Regions from separate parts of the Staphylococcus massiliensis genome, predicted to be linked through region 1. Evidence: riboswitches for the same ligand, from Rfam matches in the RefSeq annotation. Region 1 holds a riboswitch; each other region holds the start of a gene.
What was found. Region 1 has a riboswitch for S-adenosylmethionine ahead of ACF3N8_RS11400 (methionine ABC transporter ATP-binding protein). Riboswitches for the same ligand answer to the same signal wherever they lie in the genome.

Region 1 (7,910 bases):
TAAAAGCATATAAATTCCCTATAATTGATAATAGTTATCATTTGTAGGAGGCGAATATAGTGGAACTAAGAGACGCAATCAAAGATAGAAGAAGCATTAAGAAATTCAAAAGAGATATGACTATCGATGAGGATAAATTATATGAAGCGTTAAATCTTGCCACACATGCACCTAATCACTGCCTAAGAGAACCTTGGCGCGTGGTGCATGTACCTAAAGATGATTTAGGTGCAATGAGCCGTAAATTAAGTAAAATAGCTTTTCCTAAAAGTGAAGATAAGCAAGAAAGCCACTACAACGCTGTGACAAATTTAGGTGGATTCTTAGTAGTTGTAGCAAAACGTGATCCAAGACAACGTGAAGATAATGAGAATATGCTAGCTGTTGGTGCATTCGCTCAGAACCTTCTACTATTGTTACACGAAGTTGGCATTGGTACCTGTTGGAAGACACCAGATTATATCTTTAATCCGAGAGTAAAAGATTTATTTAAAGTTGAAGCGGATGAGTCTATTGTTGGTTTTCTATATCTCACAGATTTAGAGGATGAATTTAAAGCTAAGCCACGTAAAAATGATGAATATGTATCTCGTTTCGAAGGCTAATTTGTAAAAAATAACCCTATGAACGTAATTCGTTCATAGGGTTATATTCATTATTTTAAGTTTTCTTCTAGGAATGATTCAACTTGCTCAGGTGATTTAGCGTTTGCTGAATGTAAGTGTGCGAGTTTGTCGCCGTCTTTAAAGATTAAAATGCTTGGAATACCCATTACTTCATGAGTAGTAGCTGCTTCTTCAACTTCGTCGCGGTTTACAACATACCATTTATAGTCATTGTACTTTTCAACGATTGGATCAATCCACATATCCATTGCTTTACAATCTGGGCACCAATCGGCTTCGAATTTAATGATTACTGGTGCATCGCTCTTAATAACATCGTTAAAAGTATCCATTGTTTTAATAGGTTCCATTTATATCGACTCCTTAAAAGATATTCTGACTAATATCTATAATTGTAGTTTAAATATAACGTATTTCTAAAAGCGAATAAAGATTATTGTTTACGTTTTATTTTGCAGGCGTTATGCTGCGGATGTTTCTGATTACACTTAAATTTTAAATATGTTCAATTTATGGATTATTTCAAATTTAATCTCAATTATAATTTTATGAATTATTATAAAACAGAGCATTTTTAATAAATTTTTGATATATTGTAACTAACAAGTTGAGGAGGTTTTTAAGCCATGATCAAATTTTACCAATACCAAAATTGTACTTCATGTAAGAAAGCTGCAAAATTCTTAACAGAGTACGGTGTAAGCTATGAACCTATTGATTTAATCCAATTTACACCTAATGAATCAGAATTCAAAGAGATTATTGAACAAACAGGTGTAGACATCAACAAATTATTTAATACACGTGGTGCGAAATACCGCGAACTTGGTCTTAAAGATAAACTTAAGACATTATCTAATGACGAAAAACTAGAACTTTTAGCATCAGATGGCATGCTTGTTAAGCGACCAATGGCGATTTTAGGTGATAAAATCACGCTTGGTTTTAAAGAAGAAGAATATCGTAACACATGGCTATAATAGTTGATTGCCATGAATTGTTATGGCATGATTGAATTGTAAATATATTTAGGAGGGGATTTTCGTGGCAGTGCCAAAGGAATTAAAATATTCAAAAGAACATGAATGGGTAAAAGTTGATGGAGATACTGTATTAATTGGTATCACTGACTACGCTCAAAACGAATTAGGAGATATCGTATTCGTTGAATTACCAGAAGTTGACGAAGAAATCAGCGAAGGGGATTCATTTGGTAGCGTTGAATCAGTAAAAACTGTATCAGAATTATACGCGCCAGTATCTGGTAAAGTAGTTGAAATCAACGACGAATTAGAAGATAGCCCAGAATTTGTTAACGAATCTCCGTATGAAAAGGCATGGATGGTTAAAGTTGAATTAAGTGATGAAAGTCAATTAGATGCATTACTTGATGCTGAAAAGTACGAAGAAATGATTGGTGAATAATATGCCCTAAACTCCACGATATTACATAATATCATGGAGTTTTTCTTTTTAATCCTTTTACGTGGACAATAATTTTTTAGAGGGTGAATACCATGACGATGATTCAAAAAGTAATTGTTGTAGAAGGTAAATCAGATAAAAAACGCGTTAAAGAAGTATTAAATGAATCAGTTGAAATAATCTGTACTCATGGCACGATGAGTATTGAAAAAATAGATAACATGCTTGATGATTTATACGACAAGGATGTCTTCATCTTAGCTGATGCTGATGAAGAAGGGGAAAAAATCAGAAAGTGGTTTAGAATGTATTTAAGTGAAAGTACGCATATTTACATTGATTCTACTTATAACGAAGTTTCACGTTGTCCTAGACATTATTTATCACGTCGATTAGAAAGATTTGGCTTTAAAGTTAAGAAAGATTTTGTTTTGAAGGGAAAATACACGTACCATGAATGTTACAGAGCAATCGAACAATATATCTGAGCATTTTGACAAAGAGAAACATTTAATATTCGGTTATACACCTACATGTGGTACCTGTAAAGTTTCTGAAAGAATGCTCGATATCGCAAACGAAATTACAAAGCTTCCTATCACGAAGTTGGATTTGAATGTACTACCAGAATTTAATCAACAACACGAAATCCAATCAGTACCGATACTTATGATTATGTCATACGGTAAAGAAGTAAAAAGACTGTATGCGTTTCAATCAGTTACCAATTTGTTAGAAAATTTGAAAAATTAGATTGACGCATCGCTTTTTAGGTGGTAGGATTATAAACAATAAATGAATACGACAAATACTCTTATCGAGAGTGGTGGAGGGATGTGCCCTATGAAGCCCGGCAACCGTCTTAGGATATGGTGCCAAGTCACATGAAATCTTTTGGATTTCTGAAGATGAGAGAAAGATACTAGATAGCTTTCTCTTATTATTTTAAGAGAAAGCTTTTTTCATTTATTTAGTAAGCTTTGGGAGGATAGATAGTGTGATTGAACTTAAAGAGATTGTTAAAACATTTTCAACGAAAAAACTTAACGTTACTGCAGTTGATCATGTTAATCTTACAATTCCTAAAGGTAGTATATTTGGGGTTATTGGTTTCTCTGGTGCAGGTAAAAGTACGTTGATACGGCTTTTTAACTATTTAGAGCAACCTACATCAGGCCAAATTTTAGTCGATGGTGAAGATTTAGGAAAGCTATCTAAAAAGGAACTTAGGCAGAAACGCCAAAAGGTTAGTATGATTTTCCAACACTTTAATTTATTATGGTCACGAACGGTTTTAAGGAACGTTATGTTTCCACTCGAAATTGCTGGGGTTCCGACTCAAGAAGCAAAACAACGTGCACGAAACTTGATAGAACGTGTAGGTTTGAAAGGCCGGGAGGATGCATATCCTTCTGAATTATCAGGTGGTCAAAAGCAACGTGTTGGTATTGCGCGTGCTTTAGCGAACGACCCTACAGTTTTATTATGTGACGAAGCGACAAGTGCTTTAGACCCTCAAACAACAGAAGAAATCCTAGATTTACTTGTTCAAATAAAGGAAGAACAGAACTTAACGATTGTTCTAATCACACACGAAATGCAAGTCATCCGTAAAATATGCGATGAGGTTGCTGTGATGGAACAAGGACGTGTGATAGAGCAAGGTTCAGTTAAAGATGTGTTTGAGAACCCTCAAAGTGATGTAACGAAACGTTTTGTTAAGAAGGATTTAAATCAAGAGTCTGATATTGAAACTCATACATATATAGACGCGTTTCAAGAAGGTCATTTATTGCATTTAAAGTTCGTCGATGGGAATACAACACGACCTATAATTTCAGAAATTTCAAAACAGTTAGACGTTTCTATTAATATTTTAGAGGCGCATATCAAGCATCTTAAATCAGGTGAAGTTGGCTATTTAATTGTTCATATTCCTAAAGTATCGGTTTCGATTGATACGTTGCTTGAGGCGTTTGAGCATCATCATGTAGAAGTGGAGGTGCTTCAAGATGGGCAAAAGCTTTAGTGAAATCGTACAAGAAATGATCACGATGCCGAACATTAAATGGGATGAAGTTTGGCTTGCTTTATATGAAACCGTATATATGACCGTTGTTTCAACCCTATTTGCTTTTGTATTCGGTCTTATCTTAGGGATATTGCTTTTCCAAACATCAAAGGGCAAATCGACATTTAGTAGAGTGTTCTACAGTATCGTTTCCTTTATCGTGAATTTATTCCGAGCGATACCATTTATCATATTAATCCTATTATTGATACCGTTTACGAGTTTAATATTAGGAACGATTAGTGGACCGACTGGTGCATTACCAGCACTCATTATTGGAGCTGCACCTTTCTATGCGAGACTTGTTGAAATTGCTTTAAAAGAAATAGATAAAGGTGTTATTGAAGCGGCTACTTCTATGGGAGCGAATACGTGGGCTATCGTATTTAAAGTTTTACTTCCTGAATCAATGCCAGCTTTAGTTTCAGGTATTACAGTTACATCTATCGCTTTAGTTGGTTCAACTGCAATTGCGGGTGTTATTGGCGCAGGCGGTTTAGGTAACTTAGCTTATTTAACAGGTTTTACTCGAAATCAAAATGATGTGATCTTGATTTCAACAATCTTTATTTTATTACTTGTATTTATCATTCAATTTTCAGGTGATTTTATCGCTCGAAAAATAGATAAACGTTAATTTATGGGAGGTTATTTAATTATGAAAAGGTTATTATTTTTATTAGTGTTAACACTTGTATTAGTAGCTTGTGGTAATAAAGAAGCTAAAAAAGATGGTGATGATAAGTCGATTACAGTAGGTGCTTCACCAGCGCCACATGCTGAAATTTTAGAAGAGGCTAAACCGCTTTTAAAAGAGAAGGGCTATGACTTAAAAGTTAAAACAATTAACGATTATACGACGCCTAACAAATTATTAGATGCTGGAGAGCTTGATGCTAACTTCTTCCAACATACACCATATTTAGACACTGAGAAGAAAGACAAGAAATATAAAATTGAATCTGTAGGTAATGTTCACTTAGAACCAATGGCTGTTTATTCTAAAAAGCACAAAAGCTTAAAAGATTTACCTAAGGGTGCGGAAGTATTCGTATCTAATAACCCTGCTGAAGAAGGACGTTTCTTAAAATTCTTCGTTGATGAAGGTTTAATTAAATTAAAAGATGGCGTTAAAATTCAAGATGCGAAGTTTGATGATATTGTAGAAAATAAAAAAGATATTAAATTTAACAACAAGCAATCTGCAGAATTCTTACCTAAAACGTATCAAAACGGTGAAGGAGACGCTGTAATCATTAATTCTAACTTTGCGATTGAACAAAAGTTAAATCCTCAAAAAGATTCTATCGCCCTTGAGAATCCTGAAGATAACCCATATGCGAACTTAATCGCTGTTCAAGAAGGTCAAAAGGATTCTAAGAAAGCTAAAGCACTATTAGAAGCATTACAGTCTAAAGAAATCCAAGAATTCATTAAGAAGAAATATAACGGTGCAGTGATTCCTGCTACTGAATAATGTATACACGCAACAAAAAAGCCAACGTGGTCTGATGTGACCGCGTTGGCTTTTTAAATGTTGTCTAATCAATTGTTTCAGTCTTAGCTGTTTCTTTTCCGAGGAAGTAACTGATACAAAAACCTACAATTAACGTAATAATTGAAACGATCCATGTTAACGGTGTTGTAGGTAAACCAGGGAAAATTGCAGCTATAGAACCGATTACAAGTCCTAATATAACCGCATAGGTTAAGTACGGGTGATGCGTTAAGCAATAATTTATAAGCTTACTTGTTGTTGCAAAGCCTACTAAAATACCAAGTCCTACTGCAATAATGACAGGTAATACTGAGAAGTTAAACGACGTTAACTCTGAAATTGCGAACGTTACAGAACCATAAATACCTATAAGTAAAAGTATAAATGATCCTGAAATACCCGGTAGTAACATTGCACTTGAAGCTAATATGCCACCTATGAAACATTTGATTAAGAATCCAAGATTGATATCTAAGTGAGCAGGTTCGTGTTTAGAACCGCCGTTCATTAATGTTAATCCAACTAATAAAGCAATACCTAAGAAGATTAGGACGTAGTGCTTGCCTTTGAAGTTTTTCTTGTAATTCGCAAGTGTTAATAGGAAAGGAATAATACCAATGATTAATCCTAAGAAGAAAAAGTTAGTTGGCACGTGGTGTTCACTTAGTAAGTAATTGATAAGTTTACTTAAAGAACCTATCGCGAGTAACATACCAATTCCGATTGGTATTAGAAATAAAATGCTTTTCAAGAAGTCTTTAGAGAACAAGCGACTGACTGCGTTAATGAAGTCGTCGTAAATTCCTAGAAGTAGGGCGATTGTTCCACCACTTACACCAGGAATGAGATCGCTAGTACCCATAGCGAATCCTCTAAAGATATTTGTCCATTTAAATTGTTTCATCTTATACATCCTTCGCAATTTTTTGATAGTGTAACATTTAACAATAAAGATTGAACTGACCTTAAGATGTATTTTTTGTACATTGTCTCATGTATTCTATCATATACGACATCTTTTAGATAAAGGTTTAAATTTTAAAGTGTAAATGACGACCTCTTTTGTAAAAGTATATTGAGAACAAAAACCTGTTGATTATCATTTGCTTTTTTTAATTGTTATAAATAAGGAAAACGATTCGAGATTTTAACTAAACGATTATAAAGGGAATCATGTTTATAATTGTGCATAATTACGTTATAATTAGGTGACAAGCAAATATCCTAACATTTTGACGTTAGATTAAAATTATTATAAACTAAATAGGAAATCACAATATTATTCTGGAGGGAATTTTAATGCCATCAACATTAGAAATTAAAGACTTACACGTGTCTATTGAAGATAAAGAGATTTTAAAAGGTGTTAATTTAACAATTAATGCAGGTGAAATTCATGCGGTTATGGGACCTAACGGTACTGGTAAATCAACTTTATCAGCTGCAATCATGGGTCACCCTAACTACGAAGTTACACAAGGTGAAGTTTTACTTGACGGTGTAAATATCCTTGAATTAGAAGTAGATGAAAGAGCTAAAGCAGGTTTATTCTTAGCTATGCAATATCCATCTGAAATTTCAGGCGTTACTAATGCTGACTTCATGCGTTCTTCTATCAATGCTAAACGCGAAGAAGGCGATGAAATTAACTTAATGCAATTCATCAAGAAGTTAGACAAAGAAATGGAATTCTTAGACATGGATAAAGACATGGCGCAACGTTACCTTAATGAAGGTTTCTCTGGCGGTGAGAAAAAACGTAACGAAATCTTACAATTATTAATGTTACAACCTAAATTCGCTATTCTTGACGAAATCGATTCAGGTTTAGATATCGACGCATTAAAAGTCGTTTCTAAAGGTATCAATGAAATGCGCGGAGACGAATTCGGTTCATTAATCATCACACACTATCAACGTTTATTAAACTACATCACACCAGACCACGTACACGTTATGTACAACGGTATAATTGTTAAATCAGGTGGCGCAGAACTTGCTAAACGCCTTGAAGAAGAAGGTTATGAGTGGGTTAAAGAAGAACACGATTCATTAGAAGCAGCTGAAAAATAATCAATCATCAATAGGAGGAAATAAAGTATGACTACTGAAACATTAAATATTTCTTTAGACCAACTTGTTGATTATTCACAAGCCCAACAAGAACCTTCTTGGATGACTGAATTACGTAAAGAAGCGTTTAACAAACTTGAGTCTTTAGAAATGCCAAAACCAGATAAAACGAAATTAAATAAATGGGATTTCGATACTTTTAAACAACACAACGTTG
Region 2 (7,910 bases), 980 kb from region 1:
ATCCTTAACTATTTCCAACATCATCATGATTTACAATACCTGATTAATGAACGTACGATTTCTGTTCAGTGTCAGACAGACATTTATGTATCATTGATTCAAACTTTGGCTACACAACATTTAGATATTAACCAAGCTAACTTTTTAAAGCGTTCGTTAGCACATTCTAAGATTTCGTAATTTAGAACAACGCTTAAATTTAGATCGTGTTAAAATATAATATTTATGGACAATGGCGCTTACGGGCGATAAGAGAGGTTTTAACTTTTTAAGAAATTCCGCTCGTAAGTGCCTTTTTAAGTTGCACTAATACCCAACAGCACAAAAAGAAACCAGGCTAGGACATTTCATAAAAATTCGTCCAAGCCTGGTTTTTATTTTCTAACAAATTAAGACGTGATATAGTCGCCACCATTTACGTGAATCACTTGACCTGTGATATATGAAGCATCGCTTGAAGCTAAGAACACATATGAAGGTGCAAGTTCTACAGGTTGACCACGGCGTTTCATAGGCGTATCGCCACCTTGGTTTTCAACCTTTTCAGCGTCAAATGTAGCTGGAATTAAAGGTGTATAGATTGGTCCAGGGGCAACCGCGTTTACGTGGATGCCCTTTTCCATAAGGCTTGTCGCAAGAGAACGTGTAAATGACACGATCGCACCTTTAGTCGCTGAGTAATCGATTAAGTGCGCTGAACCACGATAAGCAGTAACACTTGTAGTGTTTACGATACTGTCGCCTCGTTTCATATGAGGCACTGCTGCTTGTGATAAGAACATCATGCCATAAATGTTCGTTTCGAATGTCGCTTTAACTTGCGCTTGTGAAATATCTTCAAAGTTATCTTTAGGGAACTGAACACCACCGTTATTCACTAAGATGTTAAGTCCGCCAAATTCATTCACTACTTTATCAACAAGCATTTTAGATTCGTCAGCTTTACGTAAGTCATGTGCGTAAGCTTTTGCTTTAACACCTAACTCTTCTAAACGTTTAACCGTATTCTCAGCATCAATATGCTCGTTTAAGTAGCCAATTGCAACATCTGCGCCCTCTTTTGCGAAAAGGATTGCAACGGCACGACCAATACCAGAATCACCACCGGTAATTAAGGCAACTTTACCTTTTAACTTACCGGCAGCTTTATATGAATCATCTTCAGTAATTGGAAGTGGATCCATATCTTTCTCTGAGCCTGGTTGTGTATCTTGCGTATAACCTTTAATTTGTTCATGAAATTTTAAAAAGTCGTTTGTCATAGTTAGTATGGCCTCCTATTAAACTTCACGATCCCAATAACGTACTTCTTTGAATTGCTCTACAATTGCATTCGCTTCATTTGAAACAAATACACCTGGTTGTGTTACGTCAACTTTGTCACTGTTAAGGTTAGCTTTAGCAGTTTCAGTTAATACAAGTGGTTTGCAGTGAACAAAGCTTTGTTCCATAAAGAACTCTGCTTCTTTAGATAATGGTGTATCATCAGATAACGTTACTAAGCTATCAAATAATACTGGGTGAACAGTATCGAACGTTTCAGTGATACCGAATGATTCAGTGATGTGTTTAGGTTTATGAGAAATAAACGCATAGTTTAATTTGTTGTTAGCTGCTGTTTTCGCATAAGCTTTTAACGTTTCTTCGTCTACTTCACCATCTACTACAATCGCTACTGAATGACCTGGTAATGGACGTTCAAATTTTTCTAATGTTAATTGACTATCAGATTTATCTGAACGTACTTCTTCGTTCACTTCAGGAACTTCAACGCCAATATTTTCAGCAACGCGTTCAGCTAATTTACGGTCTACTTTGTTTAATTGGTTTACTGCGTTTTGTTTAACTTCTACTTTTTCACATTTACCTAATTCGAATGAAAAGCCATCTACTGTGTGGTCGAATTCATGTGGTTTTAAACTATTTAAATATAACTTAGCTTGGCTATAGTAATCTTTAAAGCTTTCGCTACGTTTTTGAATTTTATGCGCATCGATTTTTTCTTGGTAATGAGCGAAGCCACCTTCTGATTGCGGTGTTGTATGAGGATCATTGTTGTTAATCGCATTCTTATGGTACGCCGTTTGACCACGGTGTACGTTCATTTGATGCATACCGTCACGTTGGTTGTTATGAACCGGTGCTACTGAACGGTTGATTGGAATTTGATGAAAGTTAGGTCCACCAAGACGTGAAATTTGAGTATCTGTGTAAGAGAATAAACGTCCTTGTAATAATGGGTCATTAGTAAAGTCTAAACCTGGAACAATATGACCTGGGTGGAATGCCACTTGTTCAGTTTCAGCAAATACATTATCAACGTTACGGTTTAAAGTCATTTTACCTACTTTTTTAACTGGCACTTCGTCTTCTGGCCAAATCTTAGTAGGGTCTAAAATATCAAAGTCAAATTTAAATTCATCTTCTTCAGGTAAAATTTGAAGACCTAATTCCCAAGCTGGGTAATCACCTTTCGCAATTGATTCATAAAGGTCTTTTCTATGGAAGTCGATATCTTTACCGCAAACAATTTGCGCTTCATCCCATACCATAGATTCTAACCCGTGCACAGGTTTCCAATGGAATTTCACGAAATGTGCTTTACCTTCTTTGTTTACTAAACGGAATGTATGCACACCAAAACCTTCGATTTGACGAATATTCTTAGGAATACCACGGTCACTCATAGCCCACATAGCTGTATGTGTTGATTCAGGATTTTGTGCAAAGAAATCCCAGAAAGTATCGTGAGCTGAACCACCTTGAGGCATTTCGTTATGTGGCTCTGGTTTAACAGCATGAATTAAATCAGGGAACTTAATAGCGTCTTGAATAAAGAATACTGGAATGTTGTTACCTACTAAGTCAAATACACCTTGGTCAGTATAGAATTTAGTCGCGAAACCACGTACGTCACGAACTGCGTCTGGAGAACCTTTTGACCCTTGAACTGTTGAGATACGTACGAATACTGGTGTCTTTTTAGACGTATCTGTTAAGAAGTCCGCATACGTATATTCAGATAAGTCTTCATATAATTCGAATTCACCATGTGCGCCGAAACCACGTGCGTGCACGATACGTTCAGGAATACGTTCATGGTCGAAATGCGTCATTTTTTCTCTGAAATGGAAATCTTCAAGAAGTGTAGGACCACGTTCACCAGCGCGTAGTGAATTTTCATCTTCGCTTACTTTAAGACCTTGGTTCGTCGTCATTGCTTTACCGTCATTATTTACAATATCTTTTTCTAAATCTTGTTCTTTTTTGTTAACCACAGTAAATCCTCCCTTTAGATATATGTAGATATACTTCCTATTTACCACTTCCGAAACATTAAAAACGCTACAAGCAAATTACTACCAATTATTGTAATAATATGTCATGGATGAAATATGTTACATAGCAATAATCATTATTTACATCATCTCCGTGGCGCCCCTCCTTGAAAAGCCCTATAGCACCACAAACGTTTTTTAGATAGCTACGCCCTATCACCAAAAGAAAAACCGACACGCATACGTGTCGGTCATCTCAGTCATTGATTCAATTTGTTCTTAATGAAATACGATTCGTAAGAGTAAGATAATTTCCTAACAGCTGACTCCTAGGGGAGTAGCGTGAGTCCGGAGACTACAGGCTCCGGCCACGCCCCAGGAAAGCATGCTGTTAAGGAAATTATTCGTCGTCTTCTTCAATTACTTGTTGTAGTTTATCAAACATCATTTCAAATCCATGCACAGTGGAATCATGATATTCCTTTTTCTTTTGCTTGTATTCAAGACGTGTTAAACGACGCTCCTTAGGAATATCACTTTGATATCTAAATGTCATTTGGCAAATGCCAGGTTCACGTTCCTCAAAGTAAAGTTCAATTAAATCTTCAACATCACTTAAATGCGGCATACCCATTGTCATGACAATGTGTTGATCAGGAATAAGTACTTGGTATGTACCAACTACACGTAATTCCTTTTGATTTTTAGCATCAATAATTTCGTAAGTTCCACCTTCTACAGGGTCATTGTCGAGCTTTTGATTCGTTCTTGGCGTTGTTAAGAACCACTGACGCAATAATTCAGGGTGGAGCCAAGCTTGATATAGTGTTTCAGGCGAAACTTTCATTAAACGAACAATTTCAATTTGCACTGTTTCTTCTTGCATTAGCTTTACACATCCATTCTTCGTCTATCATACTTGTTAATATATATTCTAACGTATAATACACAAAGTCAAAAACTATATGGTCTTAATTTTCGTTATGAGCGGCTTTTCGTTTAGATTTAAGAACTGGTAAACCAAGTATAATCGCGACAACACCACTAATTCCAAGAATGAATGGGTAGAACGAGTAAGGAATTAGCATTACTGGTGAAATACTTGCGACACCAGCTGCTGCAATAACTTGCGGACTATACGGTAAGAACCCTTGGAAACAACTACCAAAGATATCTAAGATACTTGCCGACTTTCTTGGATCAATGTCGTACTTGTCGGCAATCCTTTTCGCAAGAGGACCGGCCATTAAGATTGAAATCGTATTATTCGCTGTTGAAATATCAGCAACACTGACAAGGCCAGCAATACCAAGTTCTGCACCGCGTCTCGACTTAACCTTGGCATTCACAAATTCAAGCAACCATCTAATACCGCCATTGAACTCGATAATCGAAATTAAACCACCGATTAAGAGCGCGATAATCGCCGTGTCTTCCATACCAATGACACCTTCAGAGGCTGCCTTTAAAAAGCCCTTCCAATCAAACGAGCCATCTATAAATCCAATAATGCCTGATAAGAGCGTACCAGATAACAGCACAATCACGACATTAACACCGATTAAAGCCAAAATAAGTACTAATAAATAAGGTATCACTTTCACTAAATTAAAATCATATGACTTAGATTGATCGAGTGTAATACCATGCGTCAGGATCCATAAAAGCACCATTGTCAAAATGGCACCAGGTAATACAATCCTAAAGTTCACCTTAAACTTATCCTTCATTTGCGTCTTCTGAGTACGTACAGCAGCGATCGTTGTATCTGAAATCATAGATAAGTTATCACCAAACATCGCACCACCTACTACAGTTGCCATCACAAGTGCGCTTGATACATCCGTTGCTTGGCTAATTCCAAATCCAACTGGTGCAATCGCTGCAACAGTACCTACGGACGTTCCCATTGAGATTGAAATAAACATACAAATTAAGAATAACCCTACGAGTAATAAATTAGTGGGAATCAAAGATAAACCTAAGTTAACAGTTGACTCAACGCCTCCCATCTCTTCTGTCACCTTTGAAAAGGCACCTGCGAGTAAGAAGATAAATACCATTAGAATGATATTAGAATGTCCTGCACCTTTCGTAAAGACGTCGACCTTTTTACTAAAGGACGTTTTATGGTTCATAAATAATGCAATTACTACAGCAATCATAATCGAAATATTTAAAGGCATCGTGCTAAAGTTACCAGTGATAATGCCTACTCCGATAAATAACGTTACAAATATTAATAAAGGCAATAAGCCCCATACATTTCCCTTTTCCTTTGTCATATCATCACTTCCTTAAAATAAAAACCTTTCTTCTTTAATATGTGAAAAAGAAGAAAGGTTGAATTTAACTTCTTATCTTCAGCATATTGCTTCTGGAATTGGCACACGCATCACCATGTTGCCGAAGTTTCGTAGGGCCAGTCCCTCCACTTCTCTTGATAAGATCTATATAAGATTTTTGAATTTGTGCTCGAGTTAATAACTCATTTTAGCATTGGTAAAACATTTAATCAATACATGATTTAAATTTAATTCTTAATTAAATATATTTGGTACACTTAATCAATCAACTTTCCTGATTAAGTAACCGCTTCGCTAATGTCACGAAATAGTCCGGTACTTTTTCTAGAATACCTTCATCTGGATCATATTTCGGATGATGCAACTGATACTCACTTTCTGAGCCAATCATAACGAACACACCTGGATAGTGCTTCGTAAAGCCAGAAAAATCTTCGCCAATTGTGAGTGGTTCATCAAAAATTGTTACGTCATATCCAGTTTCTTTTGCCACTTCAATCGATTGTTCAGTAAGTTTATAATCATTGTACACAGCACCAGGTAAATGAGTATAGGTTGTCTTGATATCGACATCAAACATGGTTTCTAAGCCAGTCGCAATGTCTTTTAATCGTTTTTCAACATAGCTTTGAACCTTCTTATCAAAGGTTCTCACGGTACCTTGTACATAAGCAGTCTCTGGAATGACATTCCATGTTTTACCACTTGTCACTTCACCTATAGATACAACAGCGCGATCAAACGCTGAAACATTGCGACTTACTATAGATTGTATGCTTGTAATTAACTGACCTAAAACGATTGAAGGATCGTTACCATCTTCCGGTCGCGCTGCGTGCGCGCCTTTTCCAGTGATTTCAAACTCGAAACGATCAACATTAGATGTTAAGATACCTGATTTCACTCCGAATTCACCGACTTTTAAAGAAGGATAATTGTGAAAACCAAGTATCGCCTCGCAACCTTCTAACACATTCGCCTTAACCATGTCTGTAGCACCATGACCAAGTTCTTCTGCTGGTTGAAAGACAAATCTCACACTCCCTTGAAGTTCATCCTCAATGCGCTTTAACTTAACTGCAGCACTTAGCACGCTCGCCATATGAATGTCGTGACCACATGCATGCATCACGTCATCATATTTAGATCTAAAGGTGTTAAACACTTCCTCATGAATAGGTAAGGCATCGATGTCTGAACGTATGGCAATCATGCGATCCCCTGAACCAACTTCAGCAACAACACCCGTCTCAAGGTCAAAATCTAATATCTTGATGTCGAACTTTTTAAGGATCTTCTTAATGTTTTTAGTCGTACGATATTCTTCATCAGAAAGTTCTGGATAGCGATGAAACATCCGTCTCCATTCAATCGTTTGTTCATAGTCATACATGATATCGACTCCCCTGTTATTTAAAAATACGCCTAACGAAAACTATAGTGCTATGATAACACAATTTTTAGAATTTTGTGATAACATAGCGTAAAAAAGATTATAAAAATACCCCAACACTTATCTAAAGCGTTGGGGTATAGCATTTAGTCAATGCTTTATTTTAAAGATAAGTCACGATCTACGATAACTTTACCGTCTTTGATAACTTTATCTACATGGTTAACACCATATTTGTACGTAACGAATTCGTGGTTAGGTGCGTTCCAAAGCACGATATTCGCTTTGTCACCTTCGTTAATAGTACCTGCATCAACGTTGATTGCTTTAGCAGCGTTAACTGTTACAGCATTCCAAATTTCGTTTGGTGATAATTTAAGTTTTAATGCTGCGATAGCCATAACCATTTGTAAGTTGTTAGTTACACAACTACCTGGGTTGTAGTCTGTAGCGATTGCAATTGCACCGTCGTTTTCTAACATACCACGTGCATCTGCATATTCTTCTTTACCAAGGTAGAATGTTGTACCTGGTAATAATACAGCTACAGTTTCGCTATCTTTAAGTTTTTTCTTATCTTCGTCACTTGAAGCAACTAAGTGGTCAGCAGAAATTGCATCTTCATCAATTGCAAGTCCTAAACCACCTAATGGGTCGATTTCGTCAGCGTGGATTTTCACGTCGAAACCATGTTTCTTAGCTTCTTGCATATAACGCTTAGATTCTTCGATTGAGAATACGCCTGTTTCGCAGAAGATATCAGCGAAGTCTGCATATTCTTTAACTTCAGGTAATAAATTAATCATTTCTTCTAAGAATGCTTCGTTTGATTCAGCATCTTTAGGTACAGCGTGTGGTCCAAGGAAAGTGTGACGCATATCTAGGTTATACTTTTCAGCTAAACGATTTGAAACTTTAAGTTGTTTTAATTCG
Region 3 (7,910 bases), 1.0 Mb from region 1:
TTTAGCGGGACTTACATTTTGCATGAAGGGTTTTGCGTTAGGAGGTAAGGTTAAACATGATTAAAATCTTACTCGTGCTACTAGGTGGTGGCGTCGGAGCTGTTTTAAGAGGATTGATTACGAATCTTTTTAAAAAGTCCTTCCCTAAAGTAACCTTTCCTTTAGCAACAACTGTTGTTAATTTAGTGGGATGTTTTTTAATTGGATATATATCGCAGTTCGATTTAAATGATTCATTAAAAACTTTAATTGTCACAGGCATGTTAGGTGGTTTAACAACATTTTCTACAATGATGTACGAATTGATTCAAATGTTAAATGACGATAATAAACCTTCACCTTACTTTTATATCTATGCTTTGGTGCAATTTGTCCTAGGATTATTATGTTGTCTATTGGGATACTACGTGTAAATAGGGTTTAAAAAAAGCACTATAGCGTACCTATTCGGTATCGCTATAGTGCTTTCAATTTAATTGAAGCTTTCAATTTTATCCATAATTTCTTGCAGTTCTTCAACATTGTATTGAATACGTCCGTGGAAGACGAACTTATTAAAGTATTCATTAAGTTGTTCAGGTCCAACTAACGCGCGAGTATGAGACGTCTCTTGGAAATTAGAGATTGTTACTGCGCCATCATATTTAGGGTTAAAGTATAAAAGCGTTGTTGGTAGGTATTTTAAATCTAATTCACGTTTTAACGTTTCAGCTAAACGTTCAACTTTCGTAATATGTGTTGTGTAATCAACTACAGATAAAGAATGTTTATCATCATTTTGATCTAAAACAATCGTATGTGGTGCAGTTATTTCTAAATCAAGCGTGTTGAAAACTTGTTCCATAACTGGAAGCTTTCCAAATTGAGACTGATTAACACCGTAATACACATGTCCTTTTAAAAGTTGAGAATCGATTAAATAAAGACCCGTACGTGTAAGTACTAAGTGACTGATTCTAGAAACATCTTCAAAGTTTTGCTTTGGTAAAAAGATGTTTGCCATAATATGCATATCTTCAGGACGGATACGCTTTTCATTTACTAAGCGTTCACGAATACCTAAAAGACGCATGTCAGTGATATACTCACTTTTATTTTTAGAGAATAATTTTAAAGCATCAATTTCTCTATCTTTTGAATTTACCGTAGCTTCGTAATCTTCTTTTTGTTTCGTAATCGTTTTCTTATTTTCTATTCTTTCTTTCTCTAGAGCTTCTTCATGATTCTGATGTAATTCTGAATGTTTAGAGTTATATTGATCCTCTAATTTTTGTTTTGCTTTCTTTTTGCTGCTAAGCGCAACGAGAAATAGGATAAAGAATATAATTGCAAGTAGTGTTGCTACAATTAAACTAATGCTTATTGCATCTAAAGCCATATGATAAAACGCTCCCTTTCTTCTACAATCAGACAAACAGAAATATTCAATTTACAAAGTAAACTATGTATGATGTTTCTATTTTTAACGGCTCAATCTGATTTAAAATAAGCTATACCCTATTATAATAGAATATAGCTTATCATTCGATAGTTTCGTATGATTTTTTGTTAAAACTATTTAACTTTTTCTATAAAAGCATTTAATGCATCAACTTTATCAATTTCTTCCCATGGTAATTGGATGTCAGTACGTCCAAAATGACCATATGCTGCAGTCTGCTTATAGATTGGTTGACGTAAATTTAACATTTCAATGATACCTGCTGGTCGTAAATCAAAGATATCTCGAACCGCTTCAACAAGTAACGGCTCAGGAACTTTGTTAGTGTTGAATGTATCAATTGAAATAGATACAGGCTCGGCCTTACCAATTGCATAAGCGAGTTGAACTTCACACTTATCACTTAAACCTGCTGCAACGATATTCTTAGCTACATAACGTGCTGCATATGAAGCAGAACGGTCAACTTTAGTTGGATCTTTACCACTGAAAGCACCGCCGCCGTGTCGCGCATAACCACCATAAGTGTCTACAATAATCTTTCTACCTGTTAAACCTGCATCACCTTGTGGCCCACCAATTACGAAACGGCCAGTAGGATTAATGTAGAATTTCGTTTCTGCATCAATTAAGTTTTCAGCAACGACAGGATAAATAACATGTTCTTTTATATCATTTTCAATTTTACTTAACTCAATATCTTCATGGTGTTGAGATGACACAACAATCGTATCTACACGAACTGGTTTATGATTTTCATCATATTCAACAGTAACTTGTACTTTACCATCTGGACGTAAGTAAGCTAAAGTACCATCCTTACGTACATCGCTTAAACGTTTAGATAATTGGTGTGATAAATAGATAGGTAAAGGCATGTATGTTTCAGTTTCATTCGTCGCGAAACCGAACATTAAACCTTGGTCACCAGCACCAGTTGCTTCAATTTCTTGTTCTTTATCGTCATCACGGTATTCTAATGCGCGATCAACACCTTGAGCAATATCAGGTGATTGCTCATCAATTGCAGTTAATACAGACATTGTTTTGTAGTCATATCCATACTTAGCACGTGTATAACCAATGCCTTTAACTGTTTCGCGTACAACTTTAGGGATATCGACGTACGTTGATGTAGAAATTTCTCCTGCGATTAGCGCCATTCCTGTTGTTACTGTCGTTTCACAGGCAACACGCGCATTCTTATCGCCTTTTAAAATTTCATCTAAAACTGCATCGGAAATTTGGTCAGCAATTTTATCAGGATGTCCTTCAGTAACAGATTCTGACGTGAATAATCTTCTGTTAGTAGTCATTTTATACTCCTTTAAAATTTATATTACGAAAATTCTCTTTGATTTTATAGAGCTAAATAAAAAAACCTTCTTCACTATTAAGATAGAGAGAAGGCTTAATCCGTCCATTCGCTCTTATCGTTCAGACTATTGTCTGCAAACGGTTTGGCACCTTTCTTTTATATAGGATAAAAGAGGTTGCTGGGCTTCGTTGGGTCCATGTCCCTCCACCACTCAGGATAAGAGAATCCGTTAGCTACATACTACCTAAGTTTATTAAGCTTGTCAATTTTATGAAAATCTTTAAAATCTCTAGTAATAGCATGGAATAATAATACAAATGTGTTATACTAATTTCATGTAAATGCTTACATTACCGTAATAACTATTGGAGGGATTCTATATGACAATTGACATGGGGACGAATAACACGAAGATTGATGACATTATAGCAAAAGACACGTCTCATTTTCAATTAAGCACAACGGAATTATATAACAAAATTTTAGAAAGAGATGAAGGTGAATTAACAGAACTTGGTGCTATCAACATGAAAACTGGTAAATATACTGGTCGTTCACCTAAAGACAAATTCATTGTAGATGATCCTGAAATCGCTGACGAAGTAGATTGGGGAGATATTAACCAACCTATCTCTGAAGAAGTTTTCTTAAATCTTTATGATAAAGTCGTTAATTACCTAGATGAAAAAGATGAATTATTTGTTTTCAATGGTTATGCAGGTAGTGACAAAGACTCTGAGCTAAAATTAACTGTTGTTAATGAACTTGCTTGGCATAATTTATTTGCAAAAACAATGTTCATTCGCCCAGAAAGCGTAGAGGAAGCAGAATCTATTAATCCTGAATTTACAATTATTTCTGCCCCTACTTTTAAAGCAGACCCTGAAGTAGACGGCACGAAATCAGAAACTTTCATTATTACATCATTCAAACATAAAACAATCTTGATCGGCGGTACTGAGTACGCTGGTGAAATGAAAAAAGGTATCTTCTCAGTAATGAATTACTTATTACCACAAAACGATATCATGAGTATGCACTGTTCAGCTAACGTTGGAGATAAAGGCGATGTTGCTTTATTCTTCGGTTTATCAGGTACTGGTAAAACAACACTTTCAGCTGATCCAGATCGTAAATTAATCGGTGACGATGAGCACGGTTGGAACGAAAACGGTGTATTCAATATCGAAGGTGGTTGCTACGCTAAAGCAATTAATCTTTCAAAAGATAAAGAGCCACAAATTTATAGTGCTTTAAAATATGGTACAGTTTTAGAAAACGTTGTAGTTGATGAACATGGTGACGTTGACTTTGATGATAATAAGTACACTGAAAATACACGTGCTGCTTACCCTATCCACCATATTGATAATATTGTGGTACCATCAAAAGCTGCACACCCTAACACAATCATCTTCTTAACTGCAGATGCATTCGGTGTGTTACCACCTATCTCTAAATTAACTAAGAGCCAAGCTATGTATCACTTCTTAAGTGGTTTCACTTCTAAATTAGCTGGTACTGAACGTGGTATTACTGAACCAGAACCATCATTCTCTACTTGTTTCGGCGCTCCATTCTTACCATTAAACGCGAAAGTTTACGCTGACTTATTAGGTAAATTAATCGACGAACACGAAGTTGATGTTTACTTAGTAAACACTGGTTGGACTGGTGGTAAGTATGGCGATGGTAAACGTATCGACTTAAAATATACACGTCAAATGGTTAACCAAGCTATTAGCGGTGAACTTAAAGACGCTGAATATGAACAAGACGACATCTTTGGTTTAAATATTCCAAAAGAAATCGAAGACGTTCCATCTAAAATCTTAATGCCTAAGAACGCTTGGTCAGATGCAGAAGCTTATGATGAGCAAGCTAAAGACTTAGTAAACCGTTTCAAAGAAAACTTCAAGAAATTCGGTGAAGAAACTGCTGATCTTGAAAAAGACGGTGGCTTTAAATAATTCAATCATAATTAAACCGAGGCGCGTTATGCGTCTCGGTTTTTTTAAATTTCTGATTCTGTTTGTGCCATCCAATCTTGTATGTAATTGAGTACATCTTTTAAAGCGCTTGGACGAGGCACATGTCCTTCTTCCAATTGATATAACGTATCATAAGTAGCGCCTACTTGTTTTAAGTGCTTTTCCAAATGATAGGCTTGATGAATCCCCACTTGTTCATCCGCACCACCATGTACGATTAATATCGGAGGGCTCATCTGTGTTATTGCGTTCAGAGCTTCACGCTCATCATAAACTGAGCTTTGCTTCTTAGGGTGACCAATCATGCGTCTCATCATACCTCGCAAATCAACGCGCTCTTCGTACATTAAACGTAGGTCCGACACGCCTCCCCATATGATATAGCTTGTTGCACCGACTTCTTGAAATGTTAATAAGCCTTGAATACCACCTCTTGAGAATCCGATTAAATGTAGTGGCGTTTCGGGATACATCTCCTTTAAAATATGTGCCGCTTCTATAACGTCATTTAAGTCCGCGCCAGCAAAGGCGTCATGCCCTTCGCTACCATTATTACCTCTATAGTAAGGCGCAAATACAACCGTTGAAGCATTCATAAATTGCATCATGCGCGCAGGTCGAACTCTACCAACCTGACCTTTACCACCCCGCAAATACATTACGATACGACGCGCTTCCTTTAAAGGCTTGAATAATAAACCTTTGACGTGAAACCCATCGACCTCATATGTAACTTCGTATGCTTCATGCGTAGATAATGCGATTGGCATTTTCTTATATTTTGTAAAAGCCAAGCTCAATCACTCTTTCTAAACATTTTAGAATCGCTTTATCTTCTATTAAGAAACTGCGTTCTTCATGGGGTACGTCGTCAGGTGACTTAAATAAAATTGGACCGGACGTTTCTAAATAATCCGCTTTGTCTACGATCTCAGATACCAGCACTACATAGACATCTTTTTTAAAGGGCTTTTCAGCGAGGACCTCATACTGTGCGATAAAATAATGTGCCTCAATAGTCGCACCGGTTTCCTCAAACAGTTCCCGCTTCAAAGCTTCAATGCTTGATTCACCCGCCTCACGTTTACCGCCTGGAAATTCAATGCCGCGTTCAAGATGTTTCGTAAACAAAAGTTGATTCTGATAAATTGGAAATGCTAAGACGTGATCACCGTCTGAAGGCTCGGAATCGGACTTAAATGTCACATGAACTGGCGTATTGTCTTTGTCTTTAAAAATCACATCAGCACCTCCTAAAATAATTTTATGGTATGATTGGTTTGATTATAATTCATGGAGGCATAATATGAAACGTGTATTCTTATTTCTAGTTTATATCTATCAACACTATATTTCACCATTAACGCCGCCTACATGTCGTTTCTATCCCACATGTTCAGAGTACACGCGCCAAGCAATCGTAGAACATGGTGCGATTAAAGGCACTTGGTTAGGTATTAAACGAATTGGTAAATGTCACCCATTTCATAAGGGTGGCTTTGACCCAGTACCTCCGAATAAAAAGAAACATCACCATTAGACTTCATCGTTTAATGTGCGTGCATCGACCTTTGGTGGCTGAAATTGGATGTTACCGTTAGAAAGCACGCCTGATTCATGTACGATATCTTCTTTAAAGTAATACCCAGCTGGCGTAATGTCACCTGGGTATTTTGTATGACTTGCGAGAAACGCTGTGAAATAGCGGCTTAAACCTAGTTCGTACATGCCACCTACTACAACTTGAACGCCCTTTTGTTGAAGTGTTTGAATAAGTTCAAGTGCAATATCATTGCCGCCAACTCGAAAAGGTTTGATGATCACCGTATTAACTTGCGGGTACTTTAAATAGTTCATTATATCTTTATAGCTTGAAGCATGTTCATCTATCGCAATGTTGTAATCTTTCGAGATATGATTTAAGTCATCTAAATGCTTGAAAGGTTCTTCTATATATAATATCTCTCGATTGATTCGGTCGATTGTGTGAAAGTTGCTGATTGAAAGCGTTTGGTTCGCATCTAGAATGATTGGACAATGGATGTGATGGTGATCAAGTAACGTTAAATCGTCTTGTATGTCATCATGCCACTTCAATTTAAGTCGTTGCGGTTTAAGCTTCTTAATTGTAGAAACGTGTTCCTCTAAATTTCCACTTACCGTTGCACCAAAAGGCACTTTAAACGTAGGCATCTCATGAAATGCTTGATATAACGCCATTACAAGTGTTGCGCGCGCTGCTGGAAAAGCTTCTAAAGATACTAACGCTTGCTGCACATCTTGAAACGAATCAAATGTCAGGTGCTGATTTTTATTAAGCCATTCCGTTAATTTAGAGCGAACATCCTCAATCGTTTCATTTAAATACCAATCCGTTTCAAAGGCATTACATTCACCATAATACACCTTATCGTCAGTCGTGATTACTTCAAGTATGAGCGTCTTTCGATGCGTCATTTCAACTTTACGAGTACGTATTTGATGCTTAAATTGAGGTGAAACCGTGTGAAATTGAAAGCTTTTAATCTTCATGAATCGTATCCTCCAAGCGCTTACGAATCAGTTTACCTGTAGAGGTATAAGGTAATTGACGAACCCGCTTAAATTGTTTAGGGCATTTATATTTAGCGAGATAGTGACTTAAGAAAGAACGTAACGCTTCCTCACTTAAATCCTTTTCAGAAATATAGTACATCATCGGTACTTGTCCCCAGGTGTCGTCATTGATACCAATACACATCGCATCATCAACGTCTGCATGTAATTTCAGCACATGTTCCAGTTCATTTGGATAAATATTCTCGCCGCCACTGATAATTAAATCCTTTCGACGATCATAAATATACACAGCTTTATCATAAGAGATACGCGCGATATCTCCAGTATGAAAGTATCCATCCTCAGAAACCGCTTGATAATCATTCGGGTAGAGATAGAGGTCGATCACGTTGTCGCCTTTAATGAGCAACTCGCCATGCCCTTGTTCATTCGGTTGATAAATTTTCACCTCTACGTTCTCACTAGGTTTACCAACAGTTTCGTTATCTTCTTTAAGTAATGCCGGTGAGGCAGTTAAGAATTGTGAACAGGTTTCAGTCATCCCAAACGAATTATAAATAGGCAAATGATATGCTAGCGCTTTATCAACAAGGTGTTGCGA
Region 4 (7,910 bases), 490 kb from region 1:
TACTCAAATATATATAAATTTGAAAGGGTGTTTTTAGAAGATGTTAGATATTAAAGTTTTTAGAAATGAACCTGATTACGTTAAAGAAAAAGTTAGATTAAGAGGTATGGAGCCTAGTGTTGTTGATGAAGTTCTAGAGCTTGATGCAAAAAGCCGTGAATACATTAACGAAACTGAACAACTTAAAGCTGAGCGTAACAAAGCAAGTGAAGAAATCGCTCAGAAAAAACGTAATAAAGAAGACGCGGATGATGCGATTAAAGCTATGCGTGAAGTTGGCGACAAAATCAAAGACTTAGACGCTAAATTAAAAGAAGTTAAAACTGAAATTGAAGATAAATTAGCACGTATACCAAACTTCATTCATGACGATGTACCTGAAGGTGATTCAGATGAAGACAACGTTGAAGTTAAAAAATGGGGTACGCCACGTGAATTCGACTTCGATTACAAAGCTCATTGGGACTTAGTAGAAGATCTTAAGATGGCTAACTTTGAACGTGCTGCAAAAGTTTCTGGTGCACGTTTCGTATACTTAACAAACGATGGTGCGTTACTTGAACGTGCTTTAATGAACTACATGCTTACTAAACATACAACTCAAAACGGTTACACTGAAATGATGGTACCACAATTAGTTAACGCTGATTCAATGTATGGTACTGGTCAGTTACCTAAATTCGAAGAAGACTTATTCAAAGTTGAAAAAGAAGGTCTTTACACAATCCCAACTGCTGAAGTACCTTTAACAAACTATTACCGTGACGAAGTTATCCAACCAGGTGTCTTACCTGAGAAATTCACTGGAATGTCAGCTTGTTTCCGTAGTGAAGCGGGTTCTGCAGGCCGTGACACTAGAGGTCTTATCCGTTTACACCAATTCGACAAAGTTGAATTAGTACGTTTCGAGAAACCAGAAGATTCTTGGAATGCTTTAGAAGAAATGACTGAGAACGCTGAAAGCATCCTTGAAGAATTAGGCTTACCATATCGTCGTGTAATCTTATGTACAGGTGATATCGGCTTCGGCGCAAGCAAAACTTACGACTTAGAAGTTTGGTTACCAAGCTACAATGAATACAAAGAAATCAGTTCTTGCTCTAACGTAACTGACTTCCAAGCACGCCGTGCAAATATCCGTTTCAAACGCGATAAAGATGCTAAACCAGAATTTGCACACACATTAAATGGTAGTGGTCTAGCAGTAGGTCGTACGTTCGCAGCTATCGTTGAAAACTATCAAAACGAAGACGGTTCTATTACAATCCCTGAAGCGCTTGTTCCATTCATGGGTGGTAAAACTAAGATTGAACCAATCAATAAATAAATCTTAAACATTATAAATGGCTTTTAACAGGAGCATCTAGATCGGTTACGAATCGATCTAGTTGCTTTCTTTTTTTATCATTGCTAAGACATTAAAGATGAATTGTACTTAAGAAGAGGGGAGGTTGCTTTTAAGGTCGCCTCTTTTTTAAAAGCCCTTTAAATCAAGGGTTTTATTTAAATTAAGTAACCCCCCCTGGTGGGGTAGGGGAGTTTGAAGGGTGTCTAAAAATATCAGGGAAGTCTAAATTTTCGAGTAAAAATTCACAAGCAATAAAACGCCATAATATTAGCTTTCCGAGTATGACGTTTGTCTTACTTCAGACAAACGGAAGTGTAACTAAGGATGCTATAAAGTAATTTTTATCAGAATATTTTGACATATCACTTTAATAATAAAGCCATATAAGTTATGATTAACTTAATCAATTTCATATTGCTTATTAAGAGAAGTGGAGGGACTTGGCCCGATGAGACTTCAGCAACCGATCTCAAGACACGGTGCTACAACCAACGTTCATTCGATTGATAAGTCTACAAACACCTTACAATCGAGTAAGGTGTTTTTTTAATATGCAAGGAGGTTTTGGAATGAACTATACAGTAGATACGTTACATTTAGGTGAATTTACAACTGAATCAGGTGAAACAATAGAAAATCTTAAACTCAGATACGAGCACGTAGGCTACAAGGGTCAACCACTCGTCCTCATTTGCCATGCGCTTACAGGAAACCATCTAACTTATGGTACAGATGATGATCCAGGCTGGTGGCGAGAAATCATTGATGGGGGATATATGCCTGTACATGATTATCAATTTTTAACGTTCAATGTTATAGGTAGTCCATTTGGTTCAAGTTCAGCATTAACTGAGCGTGCTTTTCCAGAGAGATTAACGATACGAGATATCGTTCGCGCGATTGAAATCGGTATTTCACACTTAGGGTTTAAAACGATTGATATCTTAATCGGAGCGTCCTTAGGTGGTATGCAAGCGATAGAACTGCTATATAATAACCAGTTTAACGTTAAGAAAGCCGTAATTCTCGCTTCAACGTGTAAGACATCTTCATATAGCCGCGCATTCAATGAGATAGCGAGACAAAGTATACATTTAGCGGGTAAGGAAGGGCTAAGTTTAGCAAGACAAATTGGGTTCTTAACGTATCGATCTTCAAAGTCTTACGAAGAAAATTTTACGCCTGAAGAAGTGGTAAGTTACCAGAAGTATCAAGGAGACAAATTCAAGGAACGCTTCGATTTGAAGTGTTACCTGACACTGCTCGACGTCTTAGACAGTCATAATATTGATAGAGGCCGTGAAGATGTTGATGCAGTCTTCAAATCGCTCGAAACTAAAGTCCTCACAGTAGGATTTAAAGACGATTTATTGTATCCAAACGAAGACGTCTATCACGTAGGGAAACGATTTAAATATCATAGGCATTTCTATGTGCCTGACAACGTAGGTCATGATGGATTTTTATTGAACTTCAATATATGGGCACCCAACTTATATCATTTTTTAAAAGTAACGCGAAATAAGCGTAAATAAACCGAATTTGATGATTTGTAAATCAATATACTACAATTGTATAACAACGCTAAAGATTGTAGAATAGAGATTAAAGATTATAAAGTTTGGAAGTGGCATTATTGTTTTCGAAAATAGATGTTAAAGCAACGATGATTGCTACAAGTGTCATGATTGTCTTAGCTATAATATTAAGCTTCGTACCATGGCTTAGCGTATTGTTACTTTTATTTGCAACAATTCCAGGTATCGTATTATGGCACAAATCAATTCCATCATTTGGCATGAGTGCATTAATCACGGTGATAATTACAACGCTTACGAAAAGTGTCTTTGCATTAAGTATTGTAATTATCATCTTTATTTTAAGTGCCGTGATCGGTCAATTGTTAAAAGAACGCGCATCAAAGGAACGCATTTTTTACTTAGCTTCATTTATATCAAGTCTGATCACTTTAGTGGTTATCATGATTTTACAAAGTATAAAAATGATTCCACTCACATATCAAATGATTAAACCGTTAGAATCATTAATGAAAGAAGCGCAAAAAGTAAGTGATGTGTCTAAAGAGTCAATGGATATGTTAGAAAATAGTATTCATACCTTAAGTGCGTCTTTCCCATCATTTTTAGTACTTTTTATCATATTCATTGTATTTTTAAATCTACTCATCACTTTTCCAATGTTACGTGAATTTAAGATTGCAACACCATCATTCAAACCCTTGTATTCATGGGAAATGAACCGCTCATTCTTGTGGATATATTTTGTCGTATTATTGGGTATGATGTTTACAACGGAAATTAACACATGGACAAGCATTCTATTGAACTTACAAGTTATGTTACAATTAGTTATGTTTATTCAAGGATTAAGTTTAATACATTACTTCGCGCACAAGAAACGATTCCCTACAGCGGTATCCGTTATTTTCGTGATTTTAGGTGTTATCTTTTATCCGATTACGAGACTCATTGGAATGTTAGATTTAGGTATAAATTTAAAAGGCTTCATTAAAAAATGATTTGAGGTGACAAAATGAACCGTCAAACCACTAAAAAGTCACTGTTAATCCCTTATCTTTTAATGGTGATTACATCGATCGCTATCGTTGTTATATGGTTCATATTTAGGCCGTTATTGGCTTTATTTGTAACGATTGGTCTTATCGTAATGATTATCATTACAGCTTTCATGTTAAGACACGCTTACAAGAAGATGGACGAATACGTCAATCAACTAAGTGGTGAAATATGTGGAACGAGTGATAGAGCAGTAAAGACGTTGCCGATTGGTATCGTCATTCTCGATGAAAATGACCAAATCGAGTGGTTAAACCAATTTATGCATGATCGCATTGATCGTAACGTCATTTCGGATCCGATTAATGAGGTTTATCCTAATATTTTAAAGCAATTAGAAAAGACAGAAGAAATCGAAATTACAGACGAACCATATCACTACCGTGTTAGTCACGCAGAAGAGGAAGGCGTACTTTATTTCTTCGATATTACTGAAGAGGTACAGACTTCTCAATTATTTGAAGATCAGCGTCCAATCATTGCAACGCTTTTCCTAGATAACTATGATGAAATCACGCAGAATATGAACGACACACAACGTTCAGAAATCAACTCAATGGTTACAAGAGTGATTAACCGCTGGGCAACAGAGCATGACGTTTACTTTAAACGTTATAGCTCAGACCAGTTTGTCGCATACTTAAACCATCGTATCTTAAAGGAAATTGAAGATACGAACTTTGATATTTTAAGTCAACTTCGTGAAAAGAGTGTCGGTTACCGTGCACAACTTACATTAAGTATTGGTATCGGTGAAGGTTCAGATAACCTCATTGATTTAGGTGAATTATCACAATCAGGCTTAGACTTAGCGCTAGGTCGTGGTGGTGACCAAGTTGCCATCAAGAATATGAATGGTAACGTTCGTTTCTATGGCGGTAAGACTGACCCGATGGAGAAACGTACGCGAGTTCGTGCGCGTGTTATTTCTCACGCTTTAAAAGACATTTTAATGGAAGGTGACAAAGTGATTGTTATGGGTCACACGAGACCTGACCTTGATGCAATCGGTGCAGCTATCGGGGTATCACGATTTGCGATGATGAATAACCTTGATGCATATATCGTATTAAATGAAGAAGATATAGACCCAACATTACGCCGAGTAATGAATGAAATTGATGAGAAACCAGAACTTAAAGAACGCTTTATTACATCGGATGAAGCTTGGGATATCATGACATCTAAGACAACCCTCGTTGTTGTAGATACACACAAACCAGAAATGGTTCTTGATGAAAATATTTTAAATAAAGCAAACCGTCGTGTGGTTATTGACCATCACAGACGTGGTGATAGTTTCATATCAAACCCATTACTTGTTTATATGGAACCTTATGCAAGTTCGACTGCTGAGCTTGTTACAGAATTGCTTGAGTATCAACCTAAAGAACAACGTTTAACACGTTTAGAGTCGACAGTGATGTTTGCAGGTATTATTGTAGATACACGCAACTTTACACTACGTACTGGTTCTAGGACTTTTGATGCAGCAAGCTATTTAAGAGCACACGGTGCAGATACAATTCTGACGCAACATTTCTTAAAGGATGATATTGATACGTATATTAATCGTTCTGAATTAATTCGTACGGTAGAATTACAAGATCATGGCGTAGCAATCGCACATGGCTCTGACGAAAAGATTTATCATCCGGTAACAGTCGCTCAGGCGGCAGACGAATTATTAAGTCTTGATGGCGTTGAGGCATCCTATGTGGTAGCGAAACGTGAAGAGAACTTAATTGGTATATCAGCACGTTCGCTTGGTGAAATTAACGTGCAACTTACGATGGAAGCATTAGGTGGCGGCGGACATTTAACAAATGCTGCAACACAACTTAAAGATTCAAATATAGAAGATGCAATCGCACAACTTCAAGAAGCAATTACAGAACAGATGAATAGGAGTGACGAATCATGAAAGTAATTTTCACAGAAGATGTTAAAGGTAAAGGTAAGAAAGGCGAAGTTAAAGACGTACCAGTAGGTTATGCGAATAACTTCCTTTTAAAAAAGAACTTAGCAGTTGAAGCAACACCAGGTAACTTAAAACAATTAGAACAACAAAATAAACGTAAAGAAGAAGAAAAACAACAAGAATTAGAAGACGCTAAAAAGTTAAAAGAACGTTTAAGTGAATTAGAAGTTGAAGTTACGGCTAAATCAGGTGAAGGCGGTAAATTATTTGGTTCAGTGAGCACGAAACAAATCGCTGAAGCACTTAAAGACCAACATGATATCAAAGTAGATAAACGTAAGATGGATTTACCAAATGGTATCCACGCACTTGGTTATACGAACGTACCAATTAAACTTCACAAAGAAGTAGAAGGTACATTACGCGTTCACACAGTGGAAAAATAATACGTAAGGTAATGAGGTGCTCCGTATGGATGGTATGTATCAACAACAAAATCAAATGCCACATAACAATGAAGCAGAGCAGTCTGTACTTGGTGCAGTTCTCATTGATCCAGAACTGATTATAACAACTCAGGAAGTCTTACTTCCTGAGTCATTTTATCGTATGGCACATCAACACATCTTCCGTGCCATGATGAATTTAAATGAAGACGGCAAAGAGATCGACATCGTTACATTACTCGAACAACTCACGACTGAAGGTAAGCTCAGTGAGTCAGGTGGACCATCATATCTCGCTGAACTTGCGAATAACTTACCTACAACTCGTAACATCGATCATTATATCGACATCGTAATTAAGCATGCGATTAAGCGTAAGTTGATTTATGTTGCTGAGAGTATCGCAAATGATGGTTATAATGATGAGTTAGATTTAGAAGTCGTGTTAAATGACGCCGAAAAACGTATTCTTGATATTTCGTCTACACGTGAGAGTGACGGCTTTAAAGATATTCGTGACGTCTTAGGTGATGTGTACGATAATGCAGAATTGCTTGATCAGAATAGTGGTCAAACACCTGGTATCCCAACAGGGTACCGTGATTTAGATAATATGACAGCGGGCTTTAACCGCAATGATTTAATCATCTTAGCAGCAAGACCATCTGTCGGTAAGACTGCCTTCGCACTAAATATTGCGCAAAAGGTTGCGACACACGAAGATCAATTTACGGTAGGTATCTTTTCACTAGAGATGGGTGCTGACCAGCTCGCAACGCGTATGATTTGTAGTTCAGGTAACGTAGACTCAAACCGTTTACGTACCGGTACGATGACTGAAGAAGATTGGAATCGTTTCACGATTGCAGTCGGTAAGTTGTCACGTACGAAGATTTTCATCGATGATACGCCAGGTATTCGAATCACAGATATTAGATCAAAGTGTCGTCGTCTTAAACAAGAGCACGGCCTCGATATGATTGTGATCGACTACTTACAACTGATTCAAGGAAGCGGTTCTCGTATGTCAGATAACCGTCAACAAGAAGTGTCAGAGATTTCGCGTACATTGAAAGCTATCGCAAGAGAGATGGAGTGCCCTGTGATTGCACTCAGTCAGTTATCACGTGGTGTTGAACAGCGACAAGATAAACGACCTATGATGAGTGATATTCGTGAATCAGGGTCTATCGAGCAAGACGCGGATATTGTAGCTTTCTTATATCGTGAAGATTATTATAACCGTGGTGAAGATGACGACGATGAAGATGGCGACAACTTACCTCAAACGAATGATGATAATGGTGAGATTGAGATTATTATCGCCAAGCAACGTAACGGCCCTACAGGAACCGTTAAACTTCACTTCATGAAACAATATAATAAATTTACAGACATTGATTACGCACACGCAGAAATGTAATGCGAAGTATTTAACCGTACATTTAAAAGTTTTTATGCTTTAATGTACGGTTTTTGTATTGATTTATCGTTCATAATCATTCAGAAGTATGTATTTTTAAAAAGAATGTATTGAGCGATAAACGTTGTAACGACGGCCTTAGCGGGCTTTTGTTGGTTCGTAATCGCGGTGGCGC

Region 2: it holds a riboswitch for S-adenosylmethionine, as region 1 does, so the genes downstream of both, ACF3N8_RS04385 (Na+/H+ antiporter NhaC family protein) here and ACF3N8_RS11400 (methionine ABC transporter ATP-binding protein) in region 1, are expected to answer to the same signal.
Region 3: it holds a riboswitch for S-adenosylmethionine, as region 1 does, so the genes downstream of both, metK (methionine adenosyltransferase) here and ACF3N8_RS11400 (methionine ABC transporter ATP-binding protein) in region 1, are expected to answer to the same signal.
Region 4: it holds a riboswitch for S-adenosylmethionine, as region 1 does, so the genes downstream of both, ACF3N8_RS02220 (alpha/beta fold hydrolase family protein) here and ACF3N8_RS11400 (methionine ABC transporter ATP-binding protein) in region 1, are expected to answer to the same signal.

What each region holds. Positions count from the first base shown of each region.
Region 1 is NZ_CP171119.1:2,375,796-2,383,705, reverse strand. It holds gene aroD (type I 3-dehydroquinate dehydratase) at 1-13, shown strand, start outside; gene ACF3N8_RS11430 (nitroreductase) at 60-605, shown strand; gene ACF3N8_RS11425 (co-chaperone YbbN) at 656-976, opposite strand; gene ACF3N8_RS11420 (arsenate reductase family protein) at 1,253-1,606, shown strand; gene gcvH (glycine cleavage system protein GcvH) at 1,671-2,051, shown strand; gene ACF3N8_RS11410 (toprim domain-containing protein) at 2,144-2,539, shown strand; gene ACF3N8_RS11405 (thioredoxin family protein) at 2,505-2,804, shown strand; SAM riboswitch class I at 2,863-2,966, shown strand; gene ACF3N8_RS11400 (methionine ABC transporter ATP-binding protein) at 3,049-4,080, shown strand; gene ACF3N8_RS11395 (methionine ABC transporter permease) at 4,064-4,759, shown strand; gene ACF3N8_RS11390 (MetQ/NlpA family ABC transporter substrate-binding protein) at 4,781-5,599, shown strand; gene ACF3N8_RS11385 (DUF368 domain-containing protein) at 5,664-6,524, opposite strand; gene sufC (Fe-S cluster assembly ATPase SufC) at 6,920-7,693, shown strand; gene sufD (Fe-S cluster assembly protein SufD) at 7,721-7,910, shown strand, end outside.
Region 2 is NZ_CP171119.1:946,653-954,562, reverse strand. It holds gene ACF3N8_RS04405 (hypothetical protein) at 1-180, shown strand, start outside; gene ACF3N8_RS04400 (SDR family oxidoreductase) at 390-1,262, opposite strand; gene ACF3N8_RS04395 (catalase) at 1,281-3,278, opposite strand; gene ACF3N8_RS04390 (SRPBCC domain-containing protein) at 3,679-4,164, opposite strand; gene ACF3N8_RS04385 (Na+/H+ antiporter NhaC family protein) at 4,250-5,563, opposite strand; SAM riboswitch class I at 5,633-5,728, opposite strand; gene ACF3N8_RS04380 (amidohydrolase) at 5,850-6,977, opposite strand; gene hutI (imidazolonepropionase) at 7,136-7,910, opposite strand, start outside.
Region 3 is NZ_CP171119.1:1,340,801-1,348,710, reverse strand. It holds gene crcB (fluoride efflux transporter CrcB) at 1-64, shown strand, start outside; gene ACF3N8_RS06610 (CrcB family protein) at 57-413, shown strand; gene ACF3N8_RS06605 (NERD domain-containing protein) at 473-1,378, opposite strand; gene metK (methionine adenosyltransferase) at 1,555-2,757, opposite strand; SAM riboswitch class I at 2,869-2,982, opposite strand; gene pckA (phosphoenolpyruvate carboxykinase (ATP)) at 3,140-4,729, shown strand; gene ACF3N8_RS06590 (S9 family peptidase) at 4,774-5,544, opposite strand; gene ytkD (RNA deprotection pyrophosphohydrolase) at 5,525-5,992, opposite strand; gene yidD (membrane protein insertion efficiency factor YidD) at 6,057-6,290, shown strand; gene menC (o-succinylbenzoate synthase) at 6,287-7,282, opposite strand; gene menE (o-succinylbenzoate--CoA ligase) at 7,272-7,910, opposite strand, start outside.
Region 4 is NZ_CP171119.1:462,839-470,748, reverse strand. It holds gene serS (serine--tRNA ligase) at 41-1,327, shown strand; SAM riboswitch class I at 1,764-1,861, shown strand; gene ACF3N8_RS02220 (alpha/beta fold hydrolase family protein) at 1,918-2,883, shown strand; gene ACF3N8_RS02215 (DUF2232 domain-containing protein) at 2,985-3,887, shown strand; gene ACF3N8_RS02210 (DHH family phosphoesterase) at 3,902-5,869, shown strand; gene rplI (50S ribosomal protein L9) at 5,866-6,312, shown strand; gene dnaB (replicative DNA helicase) at 6,338-7,735, shown strand.